3 regions of the Cellvibrio sp. pealriver genome follow, and region 2 is predicted to be linked to each of the others. Evidence: predicted binding sites of a transcription regulator. Region 2 holds the regulator's gene; each other region holds the start of a gene.
What was found. The regulator sigma-54, encoded in region 2, starts transcription at its own class of promoters, with help from an activator protein. The targets are predictions, from matches to a motif close to TGGCACANNNNTTGCNNT.

Region 1 (9,998 bases), 1.2 Mb from region 2:
ACGCTGCTTGTCCGGCGACAGTGCCACCAACATCCGTACCCGATACGCCAGCACCGAGAGCAATCCCCAAATCCGCCATATCGCTCGATATCGCTGTAAATTCAATTTTACTGGAGCTGCCATAAGTATTGGATGTGAATACCAACTTTCCTGCCTCAACACTCACCGCCAGCGTTGATTTCACGGTTTTCAGGTTACTATCCAGATTGATCAAGCTTTGGATTTCAGCAGCCAACTCACCTTCCGTTGTATAGGTTTTTCCGGCAGGTAATGTAATCAAAGCAGTTTCGGTGCCGTCTAACTTCAACTTGAAGTTGTAATCCTTACCGGTGGTATCTAATGGAAACGCAACGCCTATTGCTGCGCCGGTCAGCTTACCTTTTGATGGTTGCTGGGTAATCACAACATCATAAGTACCGGGTTTACTTTTTGCTGTGTACTTGGAAACTTCAAGGTTCGTAACCGACGCTGAAACCTTGGGAACAAACAAATCACGCACCTTATCGAAATGGGTATCGATTGCTGCGCGAAAACCTGTATTTTCCTCATTTTCAATAATTTTCAGCGAGCCGTCCCTCTCAGTGCGAATACCCAAACTGGAAAGTGCGGTAAAACCATCGCTTAATCCAGGGATCGAACTGGAGAGAAAATTACGGATACCTTGCATCAGGTTTTTTGCTAGAGGATCAGTTTTCAAACTGCCGTAATCTTTCAGTTCCGCATCAAAACCAACCAGTTTCTCAACTTCTGTCTTAAACGTGTTGTATGCGGTTACAAAGTCACGGATGGTTTTTTCTGCAACCGATTTATCTTCATTAATTGAAATACTGATAGTTTCGGTCAACGAGGCACCGAATAAATCAAACTCCAAACCATCGATAACATCTTTGATTTGGTTGGATTCGCGGCTTACCAATAAGCCATTCACACGCACTTTTGCATCCAACCCTTCTTGTTGTTGGGTCAAATTACGCGTGGTTTCATTGAAATTAAAACTGGCAAGGCCAAGTGCACCGGGATCTTCTGTTGCGGTGATTTCGATTTCATTCTTGGCACCCGACTTGGATGTCAGGAGCAGCTTATAAGAACCACCATCACTCACGATGCTGGCAGAAACACCCATATTTGCTTTATTGATTGCATCGCGCAGACCAATCAATGAGTTGTTCCCATCATCGATAGTGATTGTCCCGCCGGCAGTTTTGCTAGAGTCAACTTCAAAATCGTTTAATCCTGCATTCCACTCCCCCAAACGGATGACCAAGGTTCCTTTACCAATAGGGTCAGTCATGGAGCTAAACGTACCGGAACTGAGTGATTGGGACTGAGCTGTTTGCTCGACTTTGATTTGATAGCCGCCTGCAGCCGCTTTCGCATCCAATTTGGTGATGCTCAGGAGGTTGGTATCAGGCACCGATAGCGATTTGGCGTTAAATGTATCGGAGCTACCCAAAGCGGCTGCCGCTGTTTCAAGTTTGGATAAAGAGCTACGCAGCAAGCCGTAATCAGATATCTGGGTTTCCAGTAAGGTTTTTTTGGAGGTCAGCCTGTTTGACTGCACCATATGGGCGGCTTCAGTTAACTGGTCAGCCAGCTTATTCGAGTCAATACCAGAGCCAGTCCCCAGCGCACTGATGATGCTGGAACCTGTCGCGCCATTATTGTTGGTTGTGCTCGATGTACTGCTCACCATAGGTACCTCCACGCCAAAAATTACCGCTTGCTATAAGTTAGCGGCAGCACACGGGTAAACTTTAGCCGGTTTTGCCGCTTTTTAAGGAAAGATTCTCCTTATATTCAACAGGAGCACAAACTACGCCAATTCCTGTATTTTTATGCGGAAAAACCCTTTAAATCAGCTTAATCGCCAGTATAAAGAGGCAAGGTAAAGAAAAATGTGGTTCCTTTACCCAAAGTAGAGCGGTAGTCAATTTTTCCGCCCATCCGCTCAATAATGACCTTGGTAATACTCAAGCCCAATCCGGTTCCATCGCGTCGCCGGGTGTTTGACGAATCAGCCTGGGCAAATTTCTTGAAAATATGTTGGCGGAAGTCATCTGCCATACCCTGCCCTTCATCAATGACCGATATTTTAATGTTGTCTCCTTCACTCACCAGCACCACCCTCACAACCCCATCCAGAAAAGAAAACTTCACCGCATTCGATATGAGGTTGGCCATGATTTGCAAGAAGCGGTCTGAATCGAGATTGGCGACTGCAGCCATGGCAGTTTCTGAAGGTGCATCCAACTGTAAGGTCACCCCATAACGTGCGCCATACCCAAAATTTTGCTCGATAGATTGTTGCAACAATGGATACACCCTGTGCGGCTTAAGGGTTAGTTGCACCTTACCGAATTCCAATTTTTCTATATCCAGAATGTCATTTACCAACCGGGATAATCTCTCCGCATTACTACTGGCAATTCCCAGTAAGTCATTTATATTTTTGGGAAGCTCGCCCATGCTGCCACTGGTGACAATACTTAACGCGCCTTTTATTGATGTTAAGGGCGTTCGTAATTCATGACTAACGGTAGAAATAAATTCACTTTTTAAGCGCTCTACTTTACGCCGCTCAGTCGCATCATGAATGATAAAGGTAAAAAATTTACGGTCATGGATTTCCACAGGGCTAACACTCATCTCGATAGCCACTTCTTTTCCACTACTACAGCGCCCGACGCTTTCACGCAATTCAGGTGCTACTGTTTGCGTACTATTGGATACAAATGCATCGCTTAACCCCGGAATTAAATCCACGATATGCAAACCGGGAAATTGCTCCAGAGGATAGTGAAGCAGTTTTGCTGCAGCCTGATTTGCTTTTTGAATAACACCATGTTCATCCACTACCAATATCGATTCGACCGCATTCTCCAAAATAGCAGCCAGCTCTTTAGTACGTTGCTCAACCAGATTGGTAATATGCTGTGTCCGGCCACTGATCAACAGCAAAAAACCACCCAACAAACTGCAAAACAACAAACCACCAGCCAATACGAACCAGGATTGCAAACTGACATGCTCATTTAAAAATTTTTCTGTCGGGTTAATTGCCAACAGCAGCACCCTACCACCAATAGCAATTTCTTTCTGATAGATAAGTTCTTGTGCGTAAGACGGCACATGTGATTCGCCTACACGATAAAATACATGCGGCGTATCAGGCTCCGTCACATCAACAATGTCGAGATGAAAGTCATCAGATGAGAACGGGATTACTGCGGCATTAATCAGATCACCAATACGCACAATCGCTGTTGCATAGCCCAAAATATGTTCTCTGCGCTCTACTGCTGTATGCAAGCGCTTGATCGTGTCATACACGGGGAAATACACAATCACACCTGGTGATCGTTGAGTATCGTTCAACAGCTGCACTGGTTGTGTCATCGCAAATGCGCCACTATCCCGTGCGCGGCTCACAGCAATTGCGCGAGTGGGATCAGATGCAACATTAAACCCCAAAATAGACGCATTTTCTAACCATGGTTCCACATAAGTAATAACAACATATTCTTCTTGTTCAGAAGCGACACTGAATGCGCCATTGGTATTTTTTTCATTAATATAAAAACTCGTTATACCTTCTGCATGCATTTCATTTTCAAAGGCAACACGTTCACTATGCATTATTCGCCGGTTCCATGAAAATCCGGACACGCCCTGCTTATCAACAAGCACATCATTGATAAATGCTGAAAACTCTTCACGGGTAACTTCTTCTGAGGCTGAAAATAATCCGCGCAATGTTGCTAGTGTATAAACAACATCCGACATACTGGATTGAACCGCATCATCAACTAAACGCGCTTGCTGCTGAAATTGATCAGCGAGTTTTTTTTGTTCGTTGTTACTCGACATAACAAACACAGCAACCACAATCAGACTGCTCACAACCAGCGGTACGCCTACGGTAAGACGACGCCCTCGCCAAAAATGCTGCGGCTCTGCAAACAACACACACATCAACGGTGTAGCGATCAATACACCAATTGTGTCGCCCGCCCACCAGGTCCACCAGCTATACAGGATTTGTTTGGCTTGGATGACATCATTAACCCACAATGCCAATACACCTACACTTGCACTTAAACCGGTAGCAACAGGACCTCCCAACGCAAAAAACGCAAAAATTTTCCGTTCATCGGTCAGGCTATCCGGGAACCCCACAAAGTGACGAATCAGCGCGCCTCCTGCAAGGCTTGCTAACACACTGCCACTGGCAATTTCAGCCGCGAGTAAAACAACCGGTGCGGACAGTTCAGAAGCATTACTGACAGAAATATTCAGCAACAAAGAGCCGAGGAAAACCCCAACCCCCATTGAGTATCCCCAGATCAGCACAGCACCTAACGCAATTCCCAATGGAAGAAACAATCCGGTGACAAAGCCAGGAGGAATGGCTAGAAGTAACGACAAGCGCCCGGCAATCACATACACCAACGCCAGTAAAAGAATACGCAACACCCACAGTGCTGCTGGCATACGCCTAATATTGATCATGCATTGCAATCCGGTTTTTCGCTTCCTTAAGACTAGCCGAGCTCTTTGAAACTGGCCGAAAAAAAGCATAAAAAAACCGCCGCAACATAATTGCGACGGTTTTTTAAGTGCCGGAAGGCGCTGTGTTTTCTGTGTATCGAAAACCTGACTTACCGGAGCAGCTGCAATACCTGCTCAGGGCGAGCATTGGCTTGCGCCAACATCGCTTGGGCTGCCTGTTGCAAGACTTGTGCACGGCTCAATGCAGCGGTTTCTGCCGCAAAATCCGCATCCACGATGCGCGAACGCGAGGCCGATGTCTTTTCAGACACGTTTGCCAGGTTGGACATAGTAAAGTCCAAGCGGTTATTGATTGCACCCAACTGCGAGCGAGCATCGTTAATGGTGGTCAACGCGTTATCGATAACACCCAACGCTTTTTGTGCACCTTCAACTGAATCAATACTGATAGACGCAATCGCAGTACCGAATGCACCGTCAGCCGTTACGTTGGACTCAAGCAAGCCGAGTGTTGCAGCAACCGCATTAGGTCCAAGTTTGATACTGATAGGTGAACCATTAGCACTGGTCAATTTAATGCCGCCTGCTACAGACTCTGTCGCAGCATTGATTGTCGCGGGCGCTGCAGTACCTGTTTGGATTTGCAGGTTTTCAGCATTCAGATCTACCAATCCATCGTTGGTGCCATCTACACCAAACGTGATTGCTGCAGTGTGCCCCTCTAATACGACGCGGGTTCCCAACAACGACGCGCTAACACCGGTCACGTCGGATTTCGCGTTAAAGGCGGCAACCACTTCTGAAATACTGGTTAAGCCGCTGATATTAATCGGCTCACCATTCATCAGGAGCGGCGACGTAATGGCTGTTAAATCGATACCACCAAAATCCAGTGTGGTCGTTGCAAATACTTCTGCGGTCACACCGGTATCTTGTTGTGAGGCATTAATCGCGTTGACTTTTCCTAACAAGCTATCGGTGTTTTTATTGGAGATAATCACACCATTGATTGACAAGTCGCCCACATTCCAGGGAGCAGCAGGTGTTGTAATTCCAATACCTTCTACTTGTCCCGGGTTGGTATTTTCACGGAAACCAAGTGCGTTCAGTTGCGCCAGCGTTCCGGTTGAACCACGGGTAATCGTAATTGGATCACCATACTCAGACTCAAGCACCAAACGACCTGCATAAGTACCATTGATATTACCGCCTGCCGAGTTTGCAGGCACACTACCATCAGTAATGGTGAAGCTCGCCACATTAATACCGGCAATACTGAGCTTACTGTTCTCACCTACTGCAGCATTTAATAATCCGCCGCTTTCAGTGTTGATCTTGTCTGCCAATTCTTTCAGGTTTTGAGTGTTGGAAACCTGAATAGTGGTTTGTGTTCCGTCGAGTTTGGTAATCGCAATTTCAAATACTTGCCCTTCCTCAAGCACACCGGTACCAGCACCTGTTGCTGTTGCCTGAGCGTAAGTTGAGGCATCAATACCCAACACATTTTTGTTAATCAAATTGATTAATTTATCCAGTGTTTGCGCAGGAACTACTGGTGGGCCAGCTAATGCATAGCCGTTAAAGCTCTCCAGTGATTTAGCGATAGATTGGCCATTGATCAAAATGTCGTTTTCATTGATCAACAGTGTTGAAAGGTCAATTTGACCGCCCAACATATCCACACCCACAAAGCCCATACCCAAGGTTTTTGCATCCATGGCGGGGATTTTCATGGTGATGGTTTGGCCTGCATCGGAACCGACTTGCAGATCCACTTTTCCAAGCGAACCATCCAATAATTTTTGGCCGTTGAAGGATGTTGAAGTCGCAATACGATCCAATTCCAAAATCAGCTGCTGTACTTCCGCATCCAGTGTTTTGCGGTCTGCATCGGAATAAATTCCGTTAGCGGACTGAATGGAAAGTTCGCGCATACGCTGCAAAATGTTGGTCGATTCCTGCAAGGCACCTTCCGCGGTTTGGATCAGCGACACACCGTCGTTCGCGTTACGGATCGCTTGGTCAAGACCGCGGATTTGCGACGTCATGCGGTTAGAAATCGCCAAGCCTGCAGCATCGTCTTTCGCAGAATTAATACGTTGGCCAGAGGACAAACGTTCGCTTGCCCGATCGAGCGCATTTCCTGAGCTCATCAATTGACGCTGTGAATTCAAGGAAGCGACATTGGTGTTAATGACTAGAGGCATAATAAATCTCCTAATGATTGTTCCTGTTCACAGTTTCTATTGCTGTGACAAGCCGACTAATGAAGTTCAAAGCCATCTGTTAATCGACTTGCATGGACTGTCAGAACTTCGTGGCAAGACTTTTAAGAAATTTGCTACCCACTGTATGACCGGAGGTTGCAACAAACAGGATTTCTATACGGTCGCCTAAAGCCGATTTTGCACAGACCATGCCAAAACATTTTTAAGGAGAAAAAGCGCGCTTATCCAAAACGCCATTAACGCTTATTGAAAATGCAAACTTGCTGAATATTTTTTTAATTTTTATTAAAAAAATAAAACAAAAAATTTAAAAATATTTAAGAACTCTCGTTATGTTTTTGATAAAAAAATAGGGCAGCTTTCGCTGCCCTATTCGCTTTAAAACACCCACCAAACAAACCCATTAAAACATCTACAACCTATTGTTTTAAAAAGGTTTTATGCCTGAGCACTAAACAACTGACCAGGCTCATCTGGCGTATGGCTCTGAGCCAACCGCAAGAAAATTTCATCAGGAATTTGACGAATAACTTCTTGCGTTGCGCGATCCAAAACTTTCACAACGGTTTCACCGGAATCGGGATCGTATGAGAAGTTTAAATCGCGCTGTGTTGACTGAATATATTCATTCATTTGCGCCACAGCCGCTTGGACTCGCTCTTGTACCGCCTGAGAATTGACAGGATCTTTAGGTAAAGATCTTGCCGCTTCAGCGGCAGGCGGCAAATCATTGCCGGTTTTTTGACCTCTTGCGCCAGGCAACGACGAAACCGGCGAAGCTTTCGCTTGTACCGGATTCGAAGCAACTTTAGTGATGTCATTCATAATCTGTTCCTCACTAAAAATGTTCTTCCGGGTTAGCTGGGATTAGCTAGCCCGGAAGTAGCCTGTATTATCTCAAGAGAGACAGTACTTGTTGTGGACGAGCGTTAGACTGAGCCAACATCGCCGAGGCTGCTTGTTGCAACACTTGTGAACGGCTCAGGTTTGCAGTTTCTGCAGCGAAGTCAGCATCAGTGATACGTGAACGTGCTGATGAAGTCTTCTCTGAGATGTTCGCCAAGTTAGAGATGGTGAAGTCCAAACGGTTGTTGATCGCACCCAACTCTGAACGCACATCACTGATGGTGGTCAATGCGTTGTCGATTACCTTAATCGCCTTTTGAGCGTTCGCAGCGGTATCGATGCTGATTGACGCGATAGCAGCGCCAAACGCTCCACCTGCACTTACGTTTGAATCAATCAAACCAGTCTTGGTAGTTGCTGCGGCATCTTTCACATCAACCTGAATTGGGTTGCCGTTATTACTGGTCAGCTTGATACCGCCTGCTGCAGTGACAGTAGCAGGAGTTGCCGAAGTCATATCAGCTGGCGCTGTATTTCCATAGCCAAATTTAACGAAGCTACCACCACCATCAACGAAAATTGCGTTGACATCAGTTGCTGCAGCAGCAGAGCCCAGTCCAAACGAAATTTGGGATACGTTGCCTTCCAGCAACAAGCGGGTTCCGCTGACGGTAGCGGTGATACCAGTTTGGTCTGTCTTGTCATTAAACATTTTGGCCAAATCTGCCATCGTTGTGGTCGCAGTACCAGCAGCAACCGTGATGTCAACACCATTGAGCGAGATATCATCAGCACCAACCAAGGTCGCCAGTGAAATTGCACTGAAGTCCAGTACCGCAGAGGTATATGCAGTAGCAGTCACACCGGTCTCGCTGGATACCGAATTGATCGCAGCAACTTTCGCAGCCAAGGCTGGGTTCGCCACAGTTTGATCAGTTGTGGTTGCAGGGATATCAACACCATTAATCTTTAAATCGCCGGAAGCCAAGTTGCCATTTCCTGCAGCATAACCCTCTACAACACCTGCAGTATCATTTTCACGGAAACCCAGTGCATCCAACTGAGCTAAGGTACCAATAGAGCCACGGGTCACAGTAACAGGATCACCATTGTCTGCCTTTAAGACGATGCGAGCATTCGCAGCAGTGGTAATACCAGTTCCCAACGCAGTAGCAGCGTCTGTTACGGTGATAGAAGACACGTTTTCTGCAGAGATAGACAATTTGCCATCATCGCCAATAGTCGCGGTAAATTTACCACCGCTTTCGGCATTCATCTTGTCAACCAATTCAGCCAAGCTGCTGGTGCCTTTGGTGCCACCACCAATATCAATTGCGGTGGTAGTGCCGTCGAGGTTAGCCAGGGTAACAACTACTTTATCAGTTGACAGTAAAACACCGTCACCTGCATCAGTCGCACTTGCTACAGCATAGGTAGAAGCAGTTACACCATTCACATTGGTATTGATATGGTCTAATAACTCCTGGTCAGTGTCGCTAGTGCCGTTGAAGGAATCAGTACCTTTAATGATTGACTGGCCATTAATCAAAATACTGCCTTCTCTGAGCACACCTACCGCAGGCGCAGCACCAGTGGTCAGATTGTTAAAATTCGAGGCACCGCCCATCAAATCCACACTGGTAGAACCCATACCCAGAGTTTTGGCATCCATCGCTGGCACTTTTAATTCGACTGTTTGATTAGCCACTGAACCGACTTGCAGCTCTACTTTACCCAACTTGCCATCTAACAGGTTTTGGCCGTTGAACGCGGTGGTTTTAGCGATACGATCCAATTCTGATACGAGTTGTTTTACCTCGGCATTCAGTGTTTGGCGGTCGCTGGCGTTATAGATACCGTTTGCGGACTGTACTGACAGTTCACGCATACGTTGCAGGATGTTGGTTGATTCTGACAGCGCACCTTCAGCGGTTTGAATCAGAGATACACCGTCGTTAGCGTTACGGATTGCTTGGTCAAGACCGCGAACTTGTGAAGTCATACGGTTGGCAATTGCCAAGCCGGCAGCGTCGTCTTTTGCTGAGTTAATACGCATACCGGAAGACAAACGCTCGGTGGAGCGGTCAAGCGCGTTGCCTGAGCTCATCAACTGACGTTGAGCATTCAGAGAGGCGACGTTTGTGTTAATTACTAAAGCCATGATGAATCTCCTGGATTTAAAGTACGCAGTGGCTGATCAAGTAGGAAGGCCATGCTGCTAGTGTCGGTTGATGAAGTCTGACGCTAACAGCTTAATCAGCACTTCTAACTAGGTTATCGACACATCCAGAAGGAGCTTTAGAAATTTTTTATGGCAGGAATAAACTTTTTGTACAAAAAATTATTTGAAATAAGCACTAAGAGTTATAAAAAGCATGCAAACCGTCAATTAACCACCATAGGCATCAATCGCCT
Region 2 (9,998 bases):
CCAATATCTGGTTTGAGACCAGGGCAGAAGGTAAAGGGTATGATCTGGTTGGCCGTTTTGGCTTGCAGCGGTTGTCGCTCCCGGTCGGTGAAAATCGCTTGTCGCTGGATGGCTTCTCTACCGAGTTGAACGGTTTTTGGCTACCTGGTGGCGAATGGCAATTGGGGCTGCAAAACATCAACGCCGCGATGAAAGAGCAGCACATCAGTGATCTTAATGTCGCCGTGGCATCCCCCGGTTTTAAGCGCCCCTTGCAAGTCAGCATGGACAAGCTGGATTTATCCCGCCTTGCGAGCATGCTCATCGATTCCGGTGCTCTGGGCGATGGTAAGCTAAGCAATTTTTTAAAAACTTTGTCGCCGCGCGGTCACTTGCGCAACCTGCAATTAACGATGCCATTGGGGCAGCCCAAAGACTGGCAGGTGAGCGCCAACCTCGATCAAGTCGCGGTCAATGCATGGCAGGGCGTACCCGCGTTGGCAGGTGTTGACGGGTATTTGCAAGCGGGTCAAAAGGGCGGCTTTGTCGATATAGACTCGCGCCGCTTCTTCTCTATGCACTACCAGCCAACCTACGCCGCCCCTATGGAATATGACCGTGCCAAAGGGCAGGTCGCCTGGCATCTGCAGCCGGAAAAAAACCAGATTTACGTCAACAGCGGTCAGCTGGAGTTCCAGAAGGGCAATGAGTTGGCGCGCGGCTATATGTGGTTATCCTTGCCCTGGAAGCGCAATACCGGCGATATCGACCTCTATTTACAGATTGGCGGCCAGCAACTCAATGCAGGGCTTTATCAGAAGTACACCCCTGCTTTAATACCCGAAAGCCTGAAAACCTGGCTGGAGCAAAGTATCGGTATACAAAATACCGGTGTGGCAACTGAGGCCGGGTTTGTCTATCGCGGTACGCTCAACACTAAAAATCCTATGGCGCGCACCTACCAGTTGTATCTGGATTTGGAAGATGCCCAGCTCAACTATCACCCCGGGTGGCCAGCACTGGCACAGTTGGATGGCCGCCTGCTGGTGAGCGATGCACGGGTTGCTGCCAGCATTGATGATGCAGCGCTTTTCAATAGCCGGGTAGCACGCGCTGAAGTGCGGGTTGCTCCGCGCGCGCAAGGCAAAGGCTCATTGTTACAAGTGACTGGCCAGATTCAGGGTGATGCCAGCGACGGTGTGCGCGTACTGCGTGAGGGAATGTTGCGCCAGTATCTCGGCAGCAGTATGGATTCCTGGTTTATGCAAGGCGATATGCAGGCCAGTCTCGATCTGGATATTCCTATCGGGACGGGTGAAAAAAAGCCTGAGGGGATGCACCAGCAAGTCGAAGTGGATTTGAGAGTCCCTCGTTTTGAGCTGCAAAACCTCAATTTGAGCCTGGATGATTTGCACGGCCATATCAGCTACAACAGCGATACCGGAATCAGTAGCGATGTTCTCACTGCGCGCTTTTTTGATGAGCCAATTGAAGTGCAGCTCGGCAACCAAAAAGCAAAAGATCACAGCAAAACCCTGATCAATATCCGTGGTGCAGCCGACATTAATCACCTTGCCCAGTGGAGTAAGCGCCCGGAATTGCTGTTTATGAGCGGGCAGCTTCCTTATCAGGCGGTGGTAGAGTTGTTCCATCGTCCCCCAAAAATCACGACTGATCCTGAAGCCGATACAGCCAGTACATCAGAGCCTGCCGTATCAGCAGATGCGTTTACCGAACAGGCGCTTGCGCTGGTCAGTATCAGCAGTAATCTCACCGGCGTTGCTATCGATCTTCCAGCGCCTTACGGAAAAACAGCGCAGGAACAGCGCCCGCTGGATTTCAAATTTTGGTTGCAAGAGAAACAGGCGCAAATAGATGTGCGTTATAACGCGGATGTCCAGGCATTGTTACGGCTGGAGCGCACAAATAACCGCCTACTGAATGCCAATATTGCTCTTGCTAGCGATGCCAAACTCAGTGATCAACCTGAGTTTCTGGTGTCTGGATTCTTGCCCGGCATTGATCTGGATGTCTGGAAAAAAGTGCAGGCACGCTATCAGACTTACACCAAGCGTTTAGCGCCCGCGGTTGCCTATGGGCAGGATTCCTCTGCCGCAGTAGCGCCGGCTGATGATACGGCTGGACAAGTGGCTGGATTGCCCTTTCGTGCGGAACTGATGTTGGGTCAGTACAAATTGGGTGCGGTTGTGCTGGAAAACCTGAATGTTATCGCATCGCCTGTGCCTGCAGGTTGGGAGCTGCAGCTAGACAATGCGGTTCTTGCTGGTCAGGTGATGGTGCCGAATAACCAATTTGTACCCTTGAAAATTGATCTTGAACGGCTCTCCCTGAGCCGCGAAGCACTTGGTTTGGCGAGCAATGCCAATAGCGCTGTCGGCGATCTTGAGGCACCCGCGGTAGAGCCAAAAGCGGAAACCCCAAAAGAGGTTCTGGATCCTCGTAAACTTCCGCTTGCTGATATCACCCTCAAAGCCTTGTTTATGGATGGCAACAATTACGGCAACTGGTCCTTGCGGGTGCGTCCGGATGCCAAAGGGGCGGTAATTGATAACATCCGCGGCAGTATTCGTGGAGTGACAATAGGCAGTATCGACAATACTGCGGAAGGTGCCAAGTTAATCTGGCAACACACCCCTGTGGGGGTGCAAACACGATTTATTGGCAGCCTGAGTGCTGGCAATATGGCCGAAGTGCTGCGTGCCTGGGATAAACCGGACACCTTGGAAAGTAAAAAAGCACATTACCAAGCTGATTTATTTTGGCCCGGTTCGCCACAGGATTTTGCACTGGTCAATCTTGGCGGTGAAATGACGATCCAGATTGAAGAGGGCAGCTTCAAACGGGATGCCAGTGCTGGCGATGGCATATTGCGCCTGATGTCGATTCTCAACTTTGACACTCTGGCGCGGCGGCTCAGGTTTGATTTTTCTGATCTTTACAAGAGCGGGCTTGCTTACGATCACGTCAACGGCAAAGTACGTTTCAATCAGGGCGTTTTGGTTTTTGAAGAGCCTCTGGCGGTGAAGACCCCGTCGAGTGGTATGCAAATGGCTGGGAGTATTAATCTACGCGATGAAACCCTGAATACCCGTTTGGTCGCGACTTTACCGGTGGCAGGAAACATGACGTTCTACACCGCACTGGCGACGGGCTTGCCTGCAGCGGCTGGGATTTACATTGTCAGTAAACTATTCAAAAAGCAGGTCGATCAGGCGACAAGTGTCAGTTACACCATTAAAGGCAGTTGGGATGATCCCAAGATGCGCTTTAACCGACTGTTTGAGAGTGAGCAAAGCCTGCGTGACAGTGTCAAAAAAGAAGAACAAAAACCACCTGAGACGAACAATCTGCGCACTCCCGATGATCCCAGTATTCAAAAATAAAGGCACCCTCAGGTGCCTTTATTTTTGAATGTCAGTTAGACAAATCACTAATCCTGTTTTTCCAGTTGGTCGCGGATAAAGCCAAACAATTTGCGCGCACTCGCTGGTGGCTTGTTTTCTTCGCGCTCTTTTTGCGCACTGCGGATCAACTGGCGCAGGTGCTGCACATCAATACCTGGGCAGGATGTCACCAATGTCTGGAAAATTTGCTTATCGCCTTCGATTAACAGATCGCGGTAGCGTTCAACTTGATGTTGGCGATGTACGTACTGGTCGCTGCGGTTTTGCATTTTATCGACCGCAGCCTGGATTTCTTCGTGATTGCCTTCGCGCATCAGCCTGCCGATGTACTGGATCTGGCGGCGGCGCGCATCCTTAAGTGGCATTTTGCGTGCGAGATAGATGGCATCCAATAGCTCCTCACTTAAGGGAAGCTGTGCCAGCTGCTTTTCATTCATATTGATGAAACTTTCACCCAATGCTTGCAGCGCATGCATATCGCGCTTGACCTGCGATTTGCTCAGGATGTAATCATCTGGGTTGATATCGTCGTAGTTGTAAACCATGGTAATGCGGTCGCGGTTGAATCAATAAAAGGGCGCGCAGCTTAGAGGAGTTGCTGCCGAACAACAACCTCTGCGTGGCTATTTGTTAAACAATAGGTGATTTATTCGCCTTCTTCAAAGCGATCTGCAATCAGTGCGCGTATCGCATTCATTGCTGCTTCTGCATCATCGCCTTCGGCGCTGACTTGCAAGCAGGTTCCACAGCTGGCGGCAAGCAGCATCAATGACATTACGCTTTTGGCATCCGCCCAATTGCCTTCCCCCACTCGCGCCATGATTTTGGCCTGAAATTGGTTGGCCAGCGTAGCGAGCTTGGCGGCGGCACGGGCATGAAGGCCGCGCTTGTTAATAATGTCGAGAGTGTCAGTAAACATTGCCGGGGTCTGTGTTTGGTTCTTGAAAGTTTTAGTGTTTCTTGTGCTTGTTGATATCGCGATGACGCACTTGTACATCGTGGAAGCTTTTGTCGAAATGCTTTTGCAGTCGCTCTGCCAGATAAACCGAGCGGTGCTGCCCGCCGGTACAGCCAATCGCAATCGTAATGTAGCTGCGGTTATTGGATTGATAGCGCGGTAACCAGCGCGTCAGGTAATGTTCGATGTCTTCATACATCTCCTTAACGGTTACCTGCTCCTCCAAAAATTCAATAACGTCAGGATCTTGCCCGGTTTGTGGCCGCAAAGTCGGTTTCCAATGCGGATTGGGCAGGCAGCGTGCATCAAATACCAGGTCGGCGTTTACTGGCACACCGTGTTTGAAACCGAAGGATTCAAACAAAATTGCCATGGTGGATTCGCTACGACCAACGACTCGTTCTTTGACCAGATCGCGCAATTCGTGAAGGTTTAAATGACTGGTGTCGATCACCTGATCCGCACAATCGCGGATGGGCTCCAATAATTGCTGCTCGGCATTAATTGCCTCTGCCAAACTGGTGTGTTTGTCAGACAGTGGATGCTTGCGCCGGGTTTCACTGAAGCGTTGGATCAATACCGATGGCTGTGAATCCAGGAAAAGTGTGCGAAAGGGCAGGTGTGCTTCCTTCAGAGTGCTGATCATCTGCGGGAACATGGCCAAGTCCTGCCAGGCATTGCGCACATCTATGCCAATCGCAAAGCGATGTTGGTCATCTTTGTGAATCTGGATTTGCGCAACGAGCGCAGGTAGCAGGCTGACGGGAAGGTTGTCGATACAGTTAAACCCCACATCCTCAAGAACATGGAGTGCTGTACTTTTGCCTGAACCTGAAAGGCCGCTGACAATTACCAGATGCATATTGAACCCGCTTACGTCATTAAGGCTGCTTGGAAGAGCGCTTCATTGCTGGATGCGGCGCGCAAACGCTGGCGGTAATCCGCATTATTCAGTGCTGCTGCCAGTGCTGCGAGGGTTTGCAGATGTTCGCTGTGCGCATCTTCCGGCACCAGCATGGCAAATAGAATATCGACAGGTTGGGAGTCGATTGCATCAAAGTCGATAGGATCGGCAAGGGTGATCAATGCGCCCACTGTGCCGCTACAGTTTTCAACACGACAATGTGGAATGGCGATCCCGTGACCAATACCTGTGGAGCCAAGTCGCTCGCGTCCAATTAACCGGCGGAACAATTCGTCAGCATCGATATCGGGAATGTCTTGGGCGATGGTGTTGGCAAGTAACTCCAGCGCGCGTTTTTTACTGCCACCGTCTACGCCGCAGAGTGTGCGGCCGGGGCTGATGAGGGATTGGATTTGCATAAAAAAGTGATGCTGGGCATCTCCCTGATCGATGGCGACTGGTGCCAAAGCAACCAGTGCGCATCATATGGTTAACGTCAGTGCACGCATCGCCCTAGCGATGGCTGCGCATTTTCTCTTTGTGTTTAATTAATTGGCGATCGAGCTTGTCGGCCAAGGCATCGATGGCAGCATATAAATCTTCATGAGTTGCATCGGCGAATAAATCTTTACCACTGACATGAATAGTGGCCTCTGCTTTTTGGATCAGTTTATCTACCGAGAGTATGACATGGGTACTCGTAATGCGGTCATGATGGTTGCTCAAGCGCTCCAGTTTGCTGGAAACGTAATCTCTCATTGAATCGGTAACTTCTACGTGATGACCGCTGATATTTATTTGCATAGATACTTCCTCTCGCTAGAAACAAAACGGTTACGGTTAGGTAACCTCGCATTACATCCATGAATTTTTTGTCCGAACTATTAAATGTACCTGAAACTTTTCAGTAAGTTCCCAATGTGATCATCTGCATCAGGTTAAATTGTTTTGCGCTCATTCGATGGTGGAATGTTGAGCGATTCGCGATATTTGGCAATAGTACGGCGCGCGACTTGTATACCTTGCTCGGCGAGCAAGTCGGTAATTTTGCTATCACTCAACGGTTTTTTTGGATTTTCCGCGCTGACCAGTTTTTTGATGATGGCGCGGATTGCTGTTGAAGAACATTCTCCGCCGCTGTCGGTACTGACATGGCTGGAGAAAAAGTATTTCAGCTCAAAAATACCCTGCGGGGTATGCATGTATTTTTGTGTGGTGACACGTGAAATAGTGGACTCGTGCATTTCTACAATTTCAGCAATATCGTGCAACACCAGCGGTTTCATCGCCTCAGGACCGTAATCCAGAAAGCCACGCTGTTTTTCAACAATACAACTTGCCACCTTGAGTAAGGTCTCGTTGCGGCTTTGCAAACTTTTCAGGAACCAACGGGCTTCCTGTAAATTGTCTTTGAGGAAGGTGTTGTCGCTGCTGGAGTCGGCACGCTTTACCATAGAGGCGTAATCAGCATTGATACGCAAACGCGGCGCAATATCCGGATTCAGCTCCACAATCCAGCGGCCATCGCGTTTTTCTACAAATACATCGGGCACAACATATTCGGTGTCGCCACTGGCAATAATATCGCCCGGACGCGGATTCAAACTCTGGATCAGGGCAATCGCCTGACTTAACTCAGCTTCCTTTAGCTTGGTGCGGCGCATCAATTGCCGGTAGTCGCGGCTGCCTAGCACCGGCAAATATTGTTTGACGATTAATTTTGCCGAATCAAGCAATGGCGTTTTTGGATCAAACTGCTGCAGTTGTACCAACAGGCATTCGGACAGGTTCTGGCTGCACACACCACATGGGTCAAATTGTTGCAAGAGTTTTTGTACGGCAACAACTTCGTCCAGTTCCAGGTCATCGAGATCGCTACCCATCCCTTCAAAGATTTCCTCGATACTGATGGAGAGCATGCCGCTGGGCTCCACTGCATCGATGATGGCCATAGCCAGAATGCGATCCCTGTCTGACATAGGGGTCAGGTTAAGTTGCCACATCAAATGATCGTAGAGGGAGTCAGTGGCAGCACGGCGGCTTTCAAAGTCGCTATCTTCGTTGTCGTAATTGCTGGAGCTGCTGCTGGATGAGGCTTGATAGACATCATCCCAGCTTGTATCCACGGGAAGGTCGCTGGGAATAGAGTCGCTCCAGTCACCGCTATCGGCGCTAAAACTTTCCCCTTCACCATAAACATCGGTATCGCCTATGGATTCACTTTCCCTGAAAGTGTCGCTTTCACCAAAACTATCGCTTTCATTGTAGTTATTGTCGTTGTTGTAACTATCAGCGTAGTTATCGGTGCTCGCGGAGAAATTGTCGCTGGCAGTAAACTCTGCGCTGTTATCGGTACCGCTTTCTGCTGCAATTTCCAGCTGGCGGTCATAATCCGCTTTGTCTTGTTCGCTGCCTTCGTAGTCACTGTTTTGCGTGGGAGAATCGAAGCTATCCTCAACCTCCAACATGGGGTTGGAATCGAGCGCTTCCTGGATCTCCTGTTGCAGATCCAGAGTTGATAGTTGTAACAAGCGGATTGCCTGTTGCAACTGTGGGGTCATGGTCAGCTGTTGGCCGAGTTTGAGCTGGAGAGATTGCTTCATTGTACGGACGACAAACCCTTAAACGCAGGATGAAAAACATCGGTATACGTGGAGTTTAGTCAGGGTTTGCGCCTCAAGCAACAAGCTTAAGCAAGCTTTATGCCTAATGTATAAAGAATGTTACTTGTCAAGTTGTTTGTGTGTGACTAAACGCGCAGGGAATGGGCAGTTTGTAACACCGGAAATCCCGTCTGAAAGTAGGGTTTAGAGGCGGAAATGCTCGCCCAGATACACTTCGCGCACTTTGTTATTGCTCAGCACAGTTTCAGCATCACCTTCGGCGATGATGTGCCCTTCACTGACGATATAAGCTGTTTCGCAGATATCCAGTGTTTCGCGCACATTGTGGTCGGTAATCAGTACGCCAATCCCACGGTCTTTCAAGTGACGGACAATCTCTTTGATGTCATTGACCGAAATAGGATCAACACCGGCGAAAGGTTCATCGAGCAGGATAAATTGCGGATCTGTCGCCAGTGCGCGGGCAATCTCCACGCGGCGGCGCTCACCGCCGGAGAGGGCCATACCCAGGCTATCGCGGATATGGGTGATATGAAATTCGTTGAGCAGTGATTCCAGTTTTTCATCACGCTGCTGGCGGTTGAGATCCTTACGGGTCTCAAGAATTGCCATGATGTTATCCGCCACGCTCAGCTTACGGAAAATAGACGCCTCTTGCGGGAGATAGCCAATACCTGCACGGGCGCGTCCATGAATGGGCAGTTGGGTTATATCTCGCTCGTCAATCAATACGGTGCCGTTATCGGCAGGCACCAAACCAGCGATCATATAAAAACAGGTGGTTTTTCCTGCGCCGTTGGGGCCAAGCAATCCGACGATGCTGCCACTTTCCACCGTGATGGATACATCAATAACCACTTTGCGTTTTTTGTAGCTTTTGGCGAGATGGCGTGCGTGCAAACTGGGCATTACTGCGCATCCTCGGCTTTTCCGGCTTTGGGTGGGATCACAATTTCGATGCGCTGCCCCTCACCGCCGCTACTGTTGTTGTTACCTGCGGCTTTCATTACTTCTTTGACTAAATCGTAATCAATGTGTGGGCCGCTCATTACCGCACCGTTTTGCTCAACAGAGGCATCTTCAATCAGTACCAGATGTTCATTGCTGGGGGTGTAGGTAATTTGCTTGGCGGCGGCAGTCACTATGCCTTGGTCTTTTTCCGGTTGTTGCTGAAAGCGTGCCGGATTGCCTGTTGCAATCATCTTTTCGACGCTGCTGTCGGGATTGGTGTGAATCACAATAGAATCGGCGGAAATGATAAGTGACCCTTGCTGGATTTTGACCGAGCCAGTGTAGGTCGCCACTCCGTTCTTCTGGTCTACCGTGAGGTTATCAGCAGAGCCGCGGATGGTTTCGTTTTTGTCGCTGGGTAATGCGAGGCTTGTGGTTGGGGACATTATTGCCGCCAACATGAGCGTCAAAGGAGATAACCAATAGCGTAATTTAGCGGGGATCATAAACTGCCTTAACCTGGGATCTTAACTGAAGCCGACTTTGCGCCAGGTCGGCATCCATACCTAGTGCATCTATCTGACCTTTGGCGCTGCGCATCTTAACAGCTTTGTCGGTTTCCGCGAATTGTTCACTGGCGCGCACTTGCAGCTCACTGGTGGTGATTTGTATCAAGCCCTGGGTGGGCGTTTGCTGTTGGATGAGCACGTTATCGAGCAGGCGGATCAATTCGCCGTTTGCCTCACTGCGCCCGGTATTGGCGGTAACTTGCCATGGCGCTTTGGTGTCTGTGTCGTAAAACATCATCATGGGCTGCTCAATCAATGTGTAATCCTGAGCCGATGCACCCTCTTGTTGCAGTTGAAAATGGGTTACCTGTGGCGTTGATAGCTGGTAGTGAAGCTTGCCGGTGTTATCAAATTCGCGTGTTTCCACTTCTTTCATGTAGATGTTGGGAAAGCTGCTTGGGTCATATTCATATCCAACCAGCTCTTCTTTTTGGCGCAGTGAAAATGCAAAAAAGCAGATCACCAGTACAAAAGCCAGTATCCAGGGACCGGGTACATATTGATGTACACGATACGCGCGGGTTAACAGGCTCATAGGGATGCATCTGCCAGATAAGGTGCAAGTGCGGTATCGAATGTACCTTGCGC
Region 3 (9,998 bases), 910 kb from region 2:
CTAACAAGAACATTCACCCATCCAAAGTGGTTCAGTTGGGCGATGAAATCGAAGTTATGGTTCTGGATATTGACGAAGAGCGCCGTCGTATCTCTCTCGGCTTGAAACAATGTCAAGAGAATCCATGGGATGCATTTGCTCGCACTTGCGCGAAAGGCGACAAGATCAGCGGTAAAATCAAGTCAATCACTGACTTCGGTATTTTCATCGGTTTGGACGGTGGCATTGATGGTCTGGTTCATTTGTCAGACATCTCTTGGCACGAAGCTGGCGAAGAAGCTGTTCGCAAGTATAAGAAAGGCGATGAGCTGGAAACTGTTGTATTGGCAATCGATCCAGAGCGCGAGCGTATTTCTCTCGGTATCAAGCAACTTGAAACTGATCCATTCTCAGAATATGTTTCTGTAAATGACAAAGGTGCAGTTGTTAAAGGTATTGTTAAGGAAGTTGAAGCTAAGGCTGCAGTGATCACTTTGGCTGATGATGTTGAAGCTGTACTTAAAGCATCTGAGCTGAGTCGTGAGAAAGTTGAAGATGCTCGTAACTTGCTTAAAGTGGGTGATGAAGTTGAAGCTAAAATTATTGCAGTAGATCGCAAGAATCGTAGCATTAGTTTGTCAGTTAAATCTAAAGATGTGGAAGATGAAAAGGCTGCAATTAAAGAGCTTTCAGCAAAACAGTCTGATCAAGCATCACCAACAACTTTGGGCGATCTGATTAAGGCTCAAATGCAAAGTAAAGAATAATTTTACTTTGTATCGTCTGTGGTCGGAAAAAATCCGGCCACAGACTCACTAATTCTATAATGTTGTGTTTTCTTCTTTGCATAAGTTTTTGTAGTAGTTATTTGGTTGTTTTGCTTGAACGTTTTTAAATAACAGAGAGCAGGTTATGACAAAGTCAGAATTGATTGAATACATTACCGAAAAACAAAATCAGTTGACTATCAAAGATGTCGAAATGTCGGTCAAGTTATTGCTTGATTATATGTCTGATATCCTTGCTGCTGGTGAGCGAATAGAAATCCGTGGCTTCGGAAGTTTTTCATTGCATTATCGTGCTCCAAGAACGGGTAGAAATCCAAAAACCGGAGATGCTGTCGTGCTTGAGGGAAAATATGTTCCTCACTTTAAGCCTGGTAAGGAAATGCGTGATCGCGTTAATGAGAGTATTACGAAACCGTGATTGGAAGTTTTTTGTCCATATATATACACAGAAGATCGAATAAAGTTATTTCCTTTCATACTGTAAATCCCCTCCTAATATAGTTTTTTCGTTTTGTGTGCCTCGCTTGAGTTGCTGCTTATGTTCAGAAGATTATTTGAAGCCTCTCGTCCCACAAAACGATTCATCTCTCTTGCGTACGATGCTTTGGCGATAACTATTGGTGTATATCTATCGATTTGTCTGCGCTTAGGGACATTTGATATTGTTATTACCGGCAAAGAGCTTGCTGCAGTAGCTATTACGATATTTACAAGTTTGTTTGTTTTTATTCGATTGGGAATGTATCGGGCAATCCTTAGATATATGACCCAACCTGCAATTGTTACTATTGTTTTGTGTGTGTTTTTATCTGGTGCTGCATTAGCAGTCTCGGGTTTCATGACTTACTCAAAAATCCCTCGCTCTGTTCCTTTTATCTATATTGCACTGATGATTTTTTTGATTGGTGGGCCAAGATTGCTGGTCAGACAGATTATTTTAATGCTTGGTGCACTACCTGCAAAAGAAGCTATTCCTGTTATTGTTTACGGTGCTGGACGCACTGGTCATCAATTGCTTCAGGCATTACAAGATACGGGATATCGTGTTGTAGCATTTGTTGACGACAATAAATTTTTACATGGCACTTTGCTTGCCAACATTAAAATTTACTCGCCAAAATCTATTCCGAAATTAATTTCAGCTACTGGTGCCAATAAGTTGCTGCTAGCTCTGGGGCGAGCTTCACATAGCGTAAGGCTTGATATCATAAAAAAACTTGAGCGCTATCATATTAATGTCCAAACAATTCCAGAATTTTCCGATATTGTTTCTGGAAAAGCCCGCATTGAAAATGTTCGCGACGTAGATATCGATGATTTACTGGGGCGGGATAGTGTGCAACCAATGCCTCATTTGATGGAGGGATCTGTTTTTAATAAAGTGGTGTTAGTGACGGGTGCTGGCGGTTCTATTGGTGGTGAACTTTGTCGCCAGCTTATTGAGCTTAAGCCAAAAAAACTCATACTTTTAGATCATAACGAATTTAGTCTTTACAGTATTGAGCGTGAACTCATAGGTAAAAACATTGATCAGGTAGAGCTGCTGGCTGTTCTGGGTTCAGTGCAAAACAGTGTGTTGCTTGAATCGCTTATGGGTAATCATGCTGTTCAAACGGTATACCACGCGGCTGCGTATAAACATGTCCCTTTGGTTGAAAATAATTGTGTAGAGGGAATGAAGAATAATGTATTCGGAACACTATATTGTGCGGAAGCCGCTATAAAAACAGGCGTGGAGTTATTGGTTCTTATTTCAACTGATAAGGCTGTTCGCCCTACGAATCTTATGGGGGCTTCAAAGCGTTTAGCTGAGTTGATTTTACAAAGCTTGGCTGAAAAACAAACGGCTACCCGCTTTGTTATGGTTAGATTTGGCAATGTGCTTGGCTCTTCTGGCTCTGTGGTTCCTGTTTTTCGCCAGCAAATAAAAGAGGGAGGGCCTGTAACAGTCACTCATCCAGATATTATTCGTTACTTCATGACTATCCGTGAAGCCGCGCAATTGGTTATTCAAGCTGGAACAATGGGACATGGTGGTGATGTTTTTGTATTGGATATGGGAGAGCCTGTAAAAATTGTCGATCTTGCTCGACGCATGATCAATCTTTCCGGTTTAAGTGTGCGCGATGAGGATGACCGTAATGGCGATATTGATATTAGTTACACTGGGTTAAGACCCGGAGAAAAATTATTCGAAGAGTTGCTTATTGGTGATAACGTTTCACCTACGGAGCACAGTAGGATTTTTCGCGCAATGGAGCAATATGTTTCATGGCGAGAGATGGAGCTGTTTTTGCGTGAGCTGTCGCTTGCTTGTGATGTTGGGGATGCCGCCCAAGTAAAGTCTTTATTGTTCAAAGTACCTACAGGTTATTTGGGTGATCTGTCGGATAATGGTTTTACTAAATCTTTGCTTGAAGATTAGTCTGGATGCCCTGCATTATATTTTCTGGCAATAAAAATTAATGGCCCATAGGCGATCAAAAGTCCTATTAAAGGATTAAGAATGTTTGCGCTGGTTGCAACAGCTAATGGGAACAGCCACAGACTATTGATGGCGACTATTGTCAACGTGATGGATGTGTGTGATTTATAAATGCGTGCGCATTTTTGATATGCATGTGATCTATGGCCTTGTGAAAAAGCTTGCCTACTAATAATCCTATGAAATAGCGTATAGCTTGCATCTACAATAAATACAGCAAGCATTATCATCCATGCAGCAGTCAGGCTATAGTTTTCGCGGGAGTGCTCAATCACAAGAAGGCCAAAACTTAAACCTAACAATAAACTTCCTGAGTCCCCCATAAACAATTTGGCGTTTGGAAAATTCCAAAATAAAAACCCAAACGCACAAGCCATTACTATAAACATTATATATGTACTGTCTTGATGCATATCTTGGAATGTATAAATAAAAATCATTCCCATACATACACTTATCGCTTCTAGTGCAGCTAATCCGTTAATACCATCCATAAAGTTATACAAATTTGTCATCCAGGTGGAGAACAAAATCATTGCTAAAATCATTATATAGTCTTGTGCAGAAGGGTATTTCCAAGATTGTTCTGTGATGATAAGAAAAAGCACTGCGAATGTGGCAATAGATATTTGCGTAAGCAAACGTAATTTAACGCTTAGATTAAAAAAATCATCACAAATCCCAAGGAGTGATATCAGGCTGATTGGAATGATTAGCCAAAAAACAATGCGTTCCTCTAAATATCCCAAAATGACTGCAATGATAGTTGTTATGAGTGTGCTAATTAGTATTGCTATTCCACCACCTCTGGGTGTTGGCTCTTCATGTGAGCTGCGCATATTGGGCGTATCTAATAAACGCCCCCCCAAATAAAGAATAACAATGCGTGATAGCGCTAAAGATAAGCACAGGGGTAAGAGAAAAAGAATCAACCATTTGGTCAAAGGATGGCTCCATCAGGAATTGGGCATAAGGTCATTAGTAATAACGCTTGGAGTCTGGCGATGATCTTATGCGGTGCATTTAATTTTGATTGCGCCTTTTAATGGTGCAATATTGTTTTATTGGGGGTTTTCATTTTTTCATATCTGCATGAAAAATATAGAGAAAAGTTTTATGGCTTGGTATTTGCTTTCTTAGCGCGCCTTTTGTGTTTTTTGTTGCTGCTTGTCTTTTTTTGCCCCAAAAGTGATCTATTTTAGCGCTGCGATAGTTTAACTTTTTCAAATTTTGTCAGCTAATTAACAAATTCTGATTCAAAATGAGGCAATAAGCTAAGCAGAGCCAACCACTATTTAATCTAAAAATCATCACGGGGTACTTATGAAAACGATGAATTTTCCCATTCAAATGTTATTGGGCGCAATACTGGCGATTCCAGCTCAGAGTGTTTTTGCCCAAGAGGCCTCACTTAATGCTGCCAATACAGCTTGGATATTGACCTCTACTGCTCTTGTATTATTCATGACTCTGCCAGGTTTGGCTCTTTTCTATGGCGGCTTGGTTCGCGTTAAAAATATTCTGTCGGTGTTGATGCAGTGCTTCGCAATTGCTTGTTTGGTTTCGTTACTTTGGCTTATTGCTGGGTATAGTTTGGCCTTCGGTACCGGTAATGCATGGATCGGCGATTTTAGTATGGTTTTTATGGCGAGTATCTCTGAAGATGCTCTTGCAGGTGACATTCCTTTAAGTCTACACGCGATGTATCAAATGACGTTTGCCATCATTACTCCTGCATTAATTGTGGGCGCTTTTGCTGAGCGTATGAAATTCTCGTCCATGTTAATTTTTTCGGCGTTATGGTTATTTGCTGTTTATATTCCTGTGTGCCATTGGGTTTGGGCTGGATCCGGATGGTTATTTGAAAAAGGTTTATTGGACTTTGCTGGTGGTACTGTAGTGCATATTACGGCAGGCGTTGCTGCATTGGTGGCGGCAATTGTGCTTGGTAAGCGTAATGGGTTTCCGACAACGGCAATGCCTCCACACAACATGACAATGACTGTCACTGGCGCAGGGATGCTCTGGGTGGGTTGGTTCGGATTCAATGCAGGTAGCGCCTTGGCTGCTAATGGTAATGCTGCCATGGCGATGCTTGTAACACACATTTCTGCTGCTGCAGGAGCTTTGGCGTGGATGGCTATTGAATGGATGCGCTTTAGAAAACCAAGCGTTTTGGGCATTGTTACCGGAATGGTTGCAGGCCTGGGGACAATTACCCCCGCGTCTGGCTATGTTGGCCCTGGTGGTGCATTAATAATTGGTTTGGCCGCCGGTATTATTTGTTTTGTGATGACCCAGTTGGTTAAGCGTGTCTGGAAAATTGATGATTCATTGGATGTGTTTCCTGTGCACGGAATAGGTGGTGTTTTAGGTACTATCTTGGCTGGTGTATTTGCTTCGACTGAGCTTGGTGCATTTAGCGGACAAGGTTTTGCGGCTGGCATAAACTCAATGAGTGAGCAGCTTGGGGTGCAGCTTCTGGGGGTAATCGTTACATTTGTTTACACCGCCATAGTGACTTATGTTTTGCTGAAATTGACGGGGGTCTTCACATCTGGATTACGTGTTACTAAAGAAGAAGAAACCATAGGTCTTGATTTAAGCTTGCATGAAGAGGATGGTTATAAGTTGTAATTGAGCTACCCCATAAAAAAAGAGGAGTTTAACTCCTCTTTTTTTATGGGGGCCTGGGTGGTAAAAATATTATTTGAATGCAATGAGCGCCGCAGTGACGGCAACGTTTAAAGACTCAACGCCATTATTCATGGGGATACAAATTTTTTCATTGCATAGGTTAAATATTTCCGTAGAAATACCTTCAGATTCATTTCCAAGTACATAGATGCAGGGGGCATCGGGAGAGAACTTCTTTAGCTCTTTTGTGGCGTGAGACGATAACGCACAAACAAGCGCGCCATTTTTTTTAAAGTCTATTAATGCGTGCGCCAAATCTTTACAGCGTAAGAGTGGTGCGCGGAATACGGTGCCAGCACTTGCTTTGATAACAAGCGGGTCAATTTGAGCATTACCTTTTTGTGGCAGCAAAATTCCATCAATGTTTCCTGCACAAGCTGAGCGTATAATCATTCCCAAATTTTGGGGATTTTGTACCCCATCAAGCGCGAGCAGGGTGTAGTTTTTTTGTGAATGACTTTTGCTTAAAAACTCATCATAAAGTGCATATCCACGTAATTGTAAATCTGCTGCAACCCCTTGATCTTGGTTGGCATTTTTCGAAATGCGTGACAACGCCTGACGATCATGAAAAACAATCTCTGCGCCCTTGCTTTTTGCAAGCTCTATTATTTCATCAAGGATGGATGCTGTTTTATTGCTCTTGGCTAAATGTAGTCGATATATAAATGTGGAACTATCTTGCAGTGCTTCAAGAACGGTTTTTCGTCCATAAACAGTCATTAGGGAATCGAAAAATCGTTTTTTTTCCAGATACTCTGGACTGTCTTCGCGGATTTTATTCATGATGAGTACAGGAGAAAATAAAGAGAGGTTTAGGAGCTGCAGATAGTTTTGTAAGTGTGTACTGCTTTAGGTAGACCCATTGCAATAGCATCTACAGTAAGTGCATGTCCAATTGAAACTTCTAGCAACCCGGGAACCTTACGAAAATGAGCCAGATTTTCTAAATTTAGATCATGGCCTGCGTTCAGACCTATACCAATTTTTTGAGCCTGAATGGCGGCTGACATATAAGCTTGAAACAAAGTGTTAAAATTATCATCATTATTTTTATAAGCTTCTGCATAAGGGCCAGTGTAAAGCTCTATACGATCTGCCCCCAACTCTTTGGCAAGACTGATTTGTTCCGTGTCTGGATCCATAAATAAACTGACACGAACTCCAATATCGTGTAGCTCACGAATAAGAGGCTGCAGTTTTTTTCCTGCAAGATGAAGATTAAAACCGTGGTCAGATGTTAGTTGATCATTCGAATCTGGCACTAATGTACATTGATGAGGACGAACATCATGAACCAACTTGAGGAATCCGGGGAAATCGCCCATGGCTTCTGCATAAGGATTCCCTTCAATATTAAACTCGATTCCAGGAAAAGATTTAACTAGCTCGCTTAGCTCATATACATCACGTGGACGAATATGGCGCTGATCTGGCCGTGGATGAACTGTAAGTCCATCCGCGCCAGCCCGAATACACGTCTCGCCATGTGCAACCACATCAGGATAATTGCCTGGGCGCGAGTTTCTGATCAATGCAATTTTATTTAAATTTACACTGAGTGCTGTTTTATTGCTGAAGCTCATTGAACAGGTACCACTGCATCTTTAAAACTGGATGGTTTAGGGGATTGCTGGGTTTCAATTAAAGTTTTGAAATCACTGCTGTCAATCCGTGAAGCACTCAAAATTCGAACAGCATAATTAGGTGCTTCCGGGAATGCTTTGAACATTCCACGAGGCTCCTGTGCGATTTTTTCTATCACATCCATTCCCCACACAACTTTACCGAATACGGTATAGCCAGGTTTGGTATCGGTGGCATTTAATCCGGGGTTATTGTTCAAATTTACATAAAACTGTGCGGTTGCGCTATTTGGATCCTGTTGTCTTGCCATGGCCACGCTTTTGTAGTCGTTTTTCAATCCATTTACGGATTCATTTACGATTGGGGCGCGAGTTTCCTTTTCGGCGAAATCAAAAGTCATGCCTCCACCCTGTACAACAAATCCGGGCACGACACGATGAAATATGGTTCCGTCGTAAAACTTGGAATCAACATAATCTAAAAAATTTTTAACAGTCACAGGCGCTGCTTTTGGTTGTAGTTCAATAACGAAAACGCCCAAATCGGTTTTAATTGCAACCAGTACATTCTGTGCTACAGCGAAGCTCGATATGACAGATAAGCAAAGAGCCGTAATCAATTTCATGGTTTGTTTCATAGTCATCATTACGACCTTCATTTAGCGCCATTCCGACTTGCGTTTACGGCGACCTAACGCTTGCAACACAAAAGATAGAAAAACCCCTCCAAATACTAATCCGCCACCATATACCCAGTGGTTGAATCGATCTGTATTTTTTAGTTTTTCATTTTCAGCTTTTAGTATGTCAGCATGGGTCTGCAATAGTTGGTTTTCTTTGAGTATGCGTTGATGCTCTTCTTCCAAATTTAACGCTGTGGTTGCGGCTTGACGCATATCTTCTGTGTCGGTTAGCAATTGCTGATGTTCTTGTTGAATTTTTTCAAGCTGCTCTTTTAGCTGTGTATTTTCTGATTGCAGCTCCAAGGTGTTACGAGATGCGTTTGAAAGCGCAGCCAATTGCATCGCGGCTGTCGGTTTATCGGTAATATTTTGACTGCGAACCCAACCCTCAGTGCCATCAGGAGTGACAACTAGCGACCACAAATTATTATCGCTGCCTGTTTCTTCGCGAATGAAATTTAATTTCGTTCCGCTGGCCAAGCCTTGTTGCAAAATGCTAGCTTGAGGTGTTTTGTCACTCCTGACGGGAATATAAATGACATCGGAAACGTATTTGTCAGTAGCTATAGCATGCATGCTAAATATAGGTGCGATAAATAACGATAAAGTACTACCGTAAAGAAATATTTTTTTCACAGTTGTTGTAGTCCTTATTAAAGAAAATATATTTTAGGTAAATTTTAATGAATCAAGGTAAAACTTTTTTGAATGGCTTTACTATGACTTTTGCATAAATTCCTGCTGCAACATAAGGGTCAGTATCTGCCCAGCTTTGGGCTTCTTTTAATGATGCGAACTCTGCGACAACAAGGCTGCCGCTAAAACCCGCATCACCTGGATCTGAGTTGTCGATGCTGGGGTGCGGGCCTGCTAATAATAGTTTCCCTTCGTCGTTCAATTGTTGTAAACGCGCAAGATGTGCGGGTCTTGCGATTTTGCGTTTTTCCAAGCTATTTGGAATGTCTTCACTAATAATTGCGTAAAGCATATGTGTTCCTGAATTTGAAAATCGAATGAGTGAATGGATAAGAATCAGGCATCACTACCATCATTGATAATATCTTCAAGTGTTAAATGTGTTAATAATCGTATGCTTCGAAATACATAAAACAGAGTGCCCATCATAATTATCAGCATGGGAAGTGCGATTACCGGGTAACTAAGCGCAGTCATTTTTCCCAGTTCAGCATTGAACTCAGCTGTACCCGGCTGACTGACAAGAATCATTTTCGCTAGAACATAATTCAATATTGACGAAAGGAAAAAGGAAGCTGCGATCATAAGTGATGCATTATTTAGTGTGCGTTCAAAATTCTTTTTTGTTCCGAATTGTTGTAGTGCTTCATCGACTTTATTAATTTTTAAAACTTTATCGTTATAGATAAAAATTTTTACCAATGGATGTCGTGTTTTTATCGATATTAATGTAACAAGACATAAAATTCCCGGAATTGCCGCCTCTTTTATCGCAAAGTATTTAGGTGGGAGATGCAATAAAGTCAACCCACCTGTCAAAAGTACGCTAACGACGCCTAATGCTGAAAAGACGTTCACTTTCTTAGTGACAATAAAATCTCGCAGGCCATAACAGATAGGAAAAGCCAGTGCAATAATCAGCCCCCATACTGCGCCAAGATATTCATCGTCACTAAGCTTGGTCAAAATAAGTGTTGGAATAACGATGTTCATTAACAGGTTGGCCAAAAAACTCTCTTTTTTCGGCTTTGGTTGTGAATTTGTGGGTTCCGCCTGCGGTTTATCAGCTAACATGTTCGTGTTC

Region 1: fliD (flagellar filament capping protein FliD) is a predicted target of sigma-54. The motif match lies at 1,804-1,821, and genes of this name have one in related genera.
Region 3: VC28_RS06240 (ammonium transporter) is a predicted target of sigma-54. The motif match lies at 4,370-4,387, and genes of this name have one in related genera.

What each region holds. Positions count from the first base shown of each region.
Region 1 covers NZ_KQ236688.1:1,176,222-1,186,219, reverse strand. The annotation lists gene fliD (flagellar filament capping protein FliD) at 1-1,693, opposite strand, end outside; gene VC28_RS04940 (CHASE domain-containing protein) at 1,861-4,509, opposite strand; gene VC28_RS20075 (flagellin N-terminal helical domain-containing protein) at 4,659-6,716, opposite strand; gene VC28_RS04930 (flagellar protein FlaG) at 7,176-7,562, opposite strand; gene VC28_RS20070 (flagellin N-terminal helical domain-containing protein) at 7,630-9,744, opposite strand; gene VC28_RS04920 (flagellar protein FliT) at 9,973-9,998, opposite strand, start outside.
Region 2 covers NZ_KQ236688.1:2,388,732-2,398,729, reverse strand. The annotation lists gene VC28_RS10440 (YhdP family protein) at 1-3,383, shown strand, start outside; gene yjgA (ribosome biogenesis factor YjgA) at 3,431-3,949, opposite strand; gene VC28_RS10430 (HPr family phosphocarrier protein) at 4,051-4,323, opposite strand; gene rapZ (RNase adapter RapZ) at 4,355-5,224, opposite strand; gene ptsN (PTS IIA-like nitrogen regulatory protein PtsN) at 5,236-5,685, opposite strand; gene hpf (ribosome hibernation-promoting factor, HPF/YfiA family) at 5,780-6,070, opposite strand; gene VC28_RS10410 (RNA polymerase factor sigma-54) at 6,205-7,869, opposite strand; gene lptB (LPS export ABC transporter ATP-binding protein) at 8,074-8,799, opposite strand; gene lptA (lipopolysaccharide transport periplasmic protein LptA) at 8,799-9,287, opposite strand; gene lptC (LPS export ABC transporter periplasmic protein LptC) at 9,334-9,945, opposite strand; gene VC28_RS10390 (KdsC family phosphatase) at 9,942-9,998, opposite strand, start outside.
Region 3 covers NZ_KQ236688.1:1,478,529-1,488,526, reverse strand. The annotation lists gene rpsA (30S ribosomal protein S1) at 1-746, shown strand, start outside; gene ihfB (integration host factor subunit beta) at 892-1,185, shown strand; gene VC28_RS06250 (polysaccharide biosynthesis protein) at 1,306-3,192, shown strand; gene VC28_RS06245 (MraY family glycosyltransferase) at 3,189-4,196, opposite strand; gene VC28_RS06240 (ammonium transporter) at 4,576-5,889, shown strand; gene rlmB (23S rRNA (guanosine(2251)-2'-O)-methyltransferase RlmB) at 5,959-6,735, opposite strand; gene VC28_RS06230 (pyridoxine 5'-phosphate synthase) at 6,765-7,535, opposite strand; gene VC28_RS06225 (peptidylprolyl isomerase) at 7,532-8,182, opposite strand; gene VC28_RS06220 (TIGR04211 family SH3 domain-containing protein) at 8,195-8,854, opposite strand; gene VC28_RS06215 (YciI family protein) at 8,907-9,206, opposite strand; gene VC28_RS06210 (VC0807 family protein) at 9,251-9,998, opposite strand, start outside.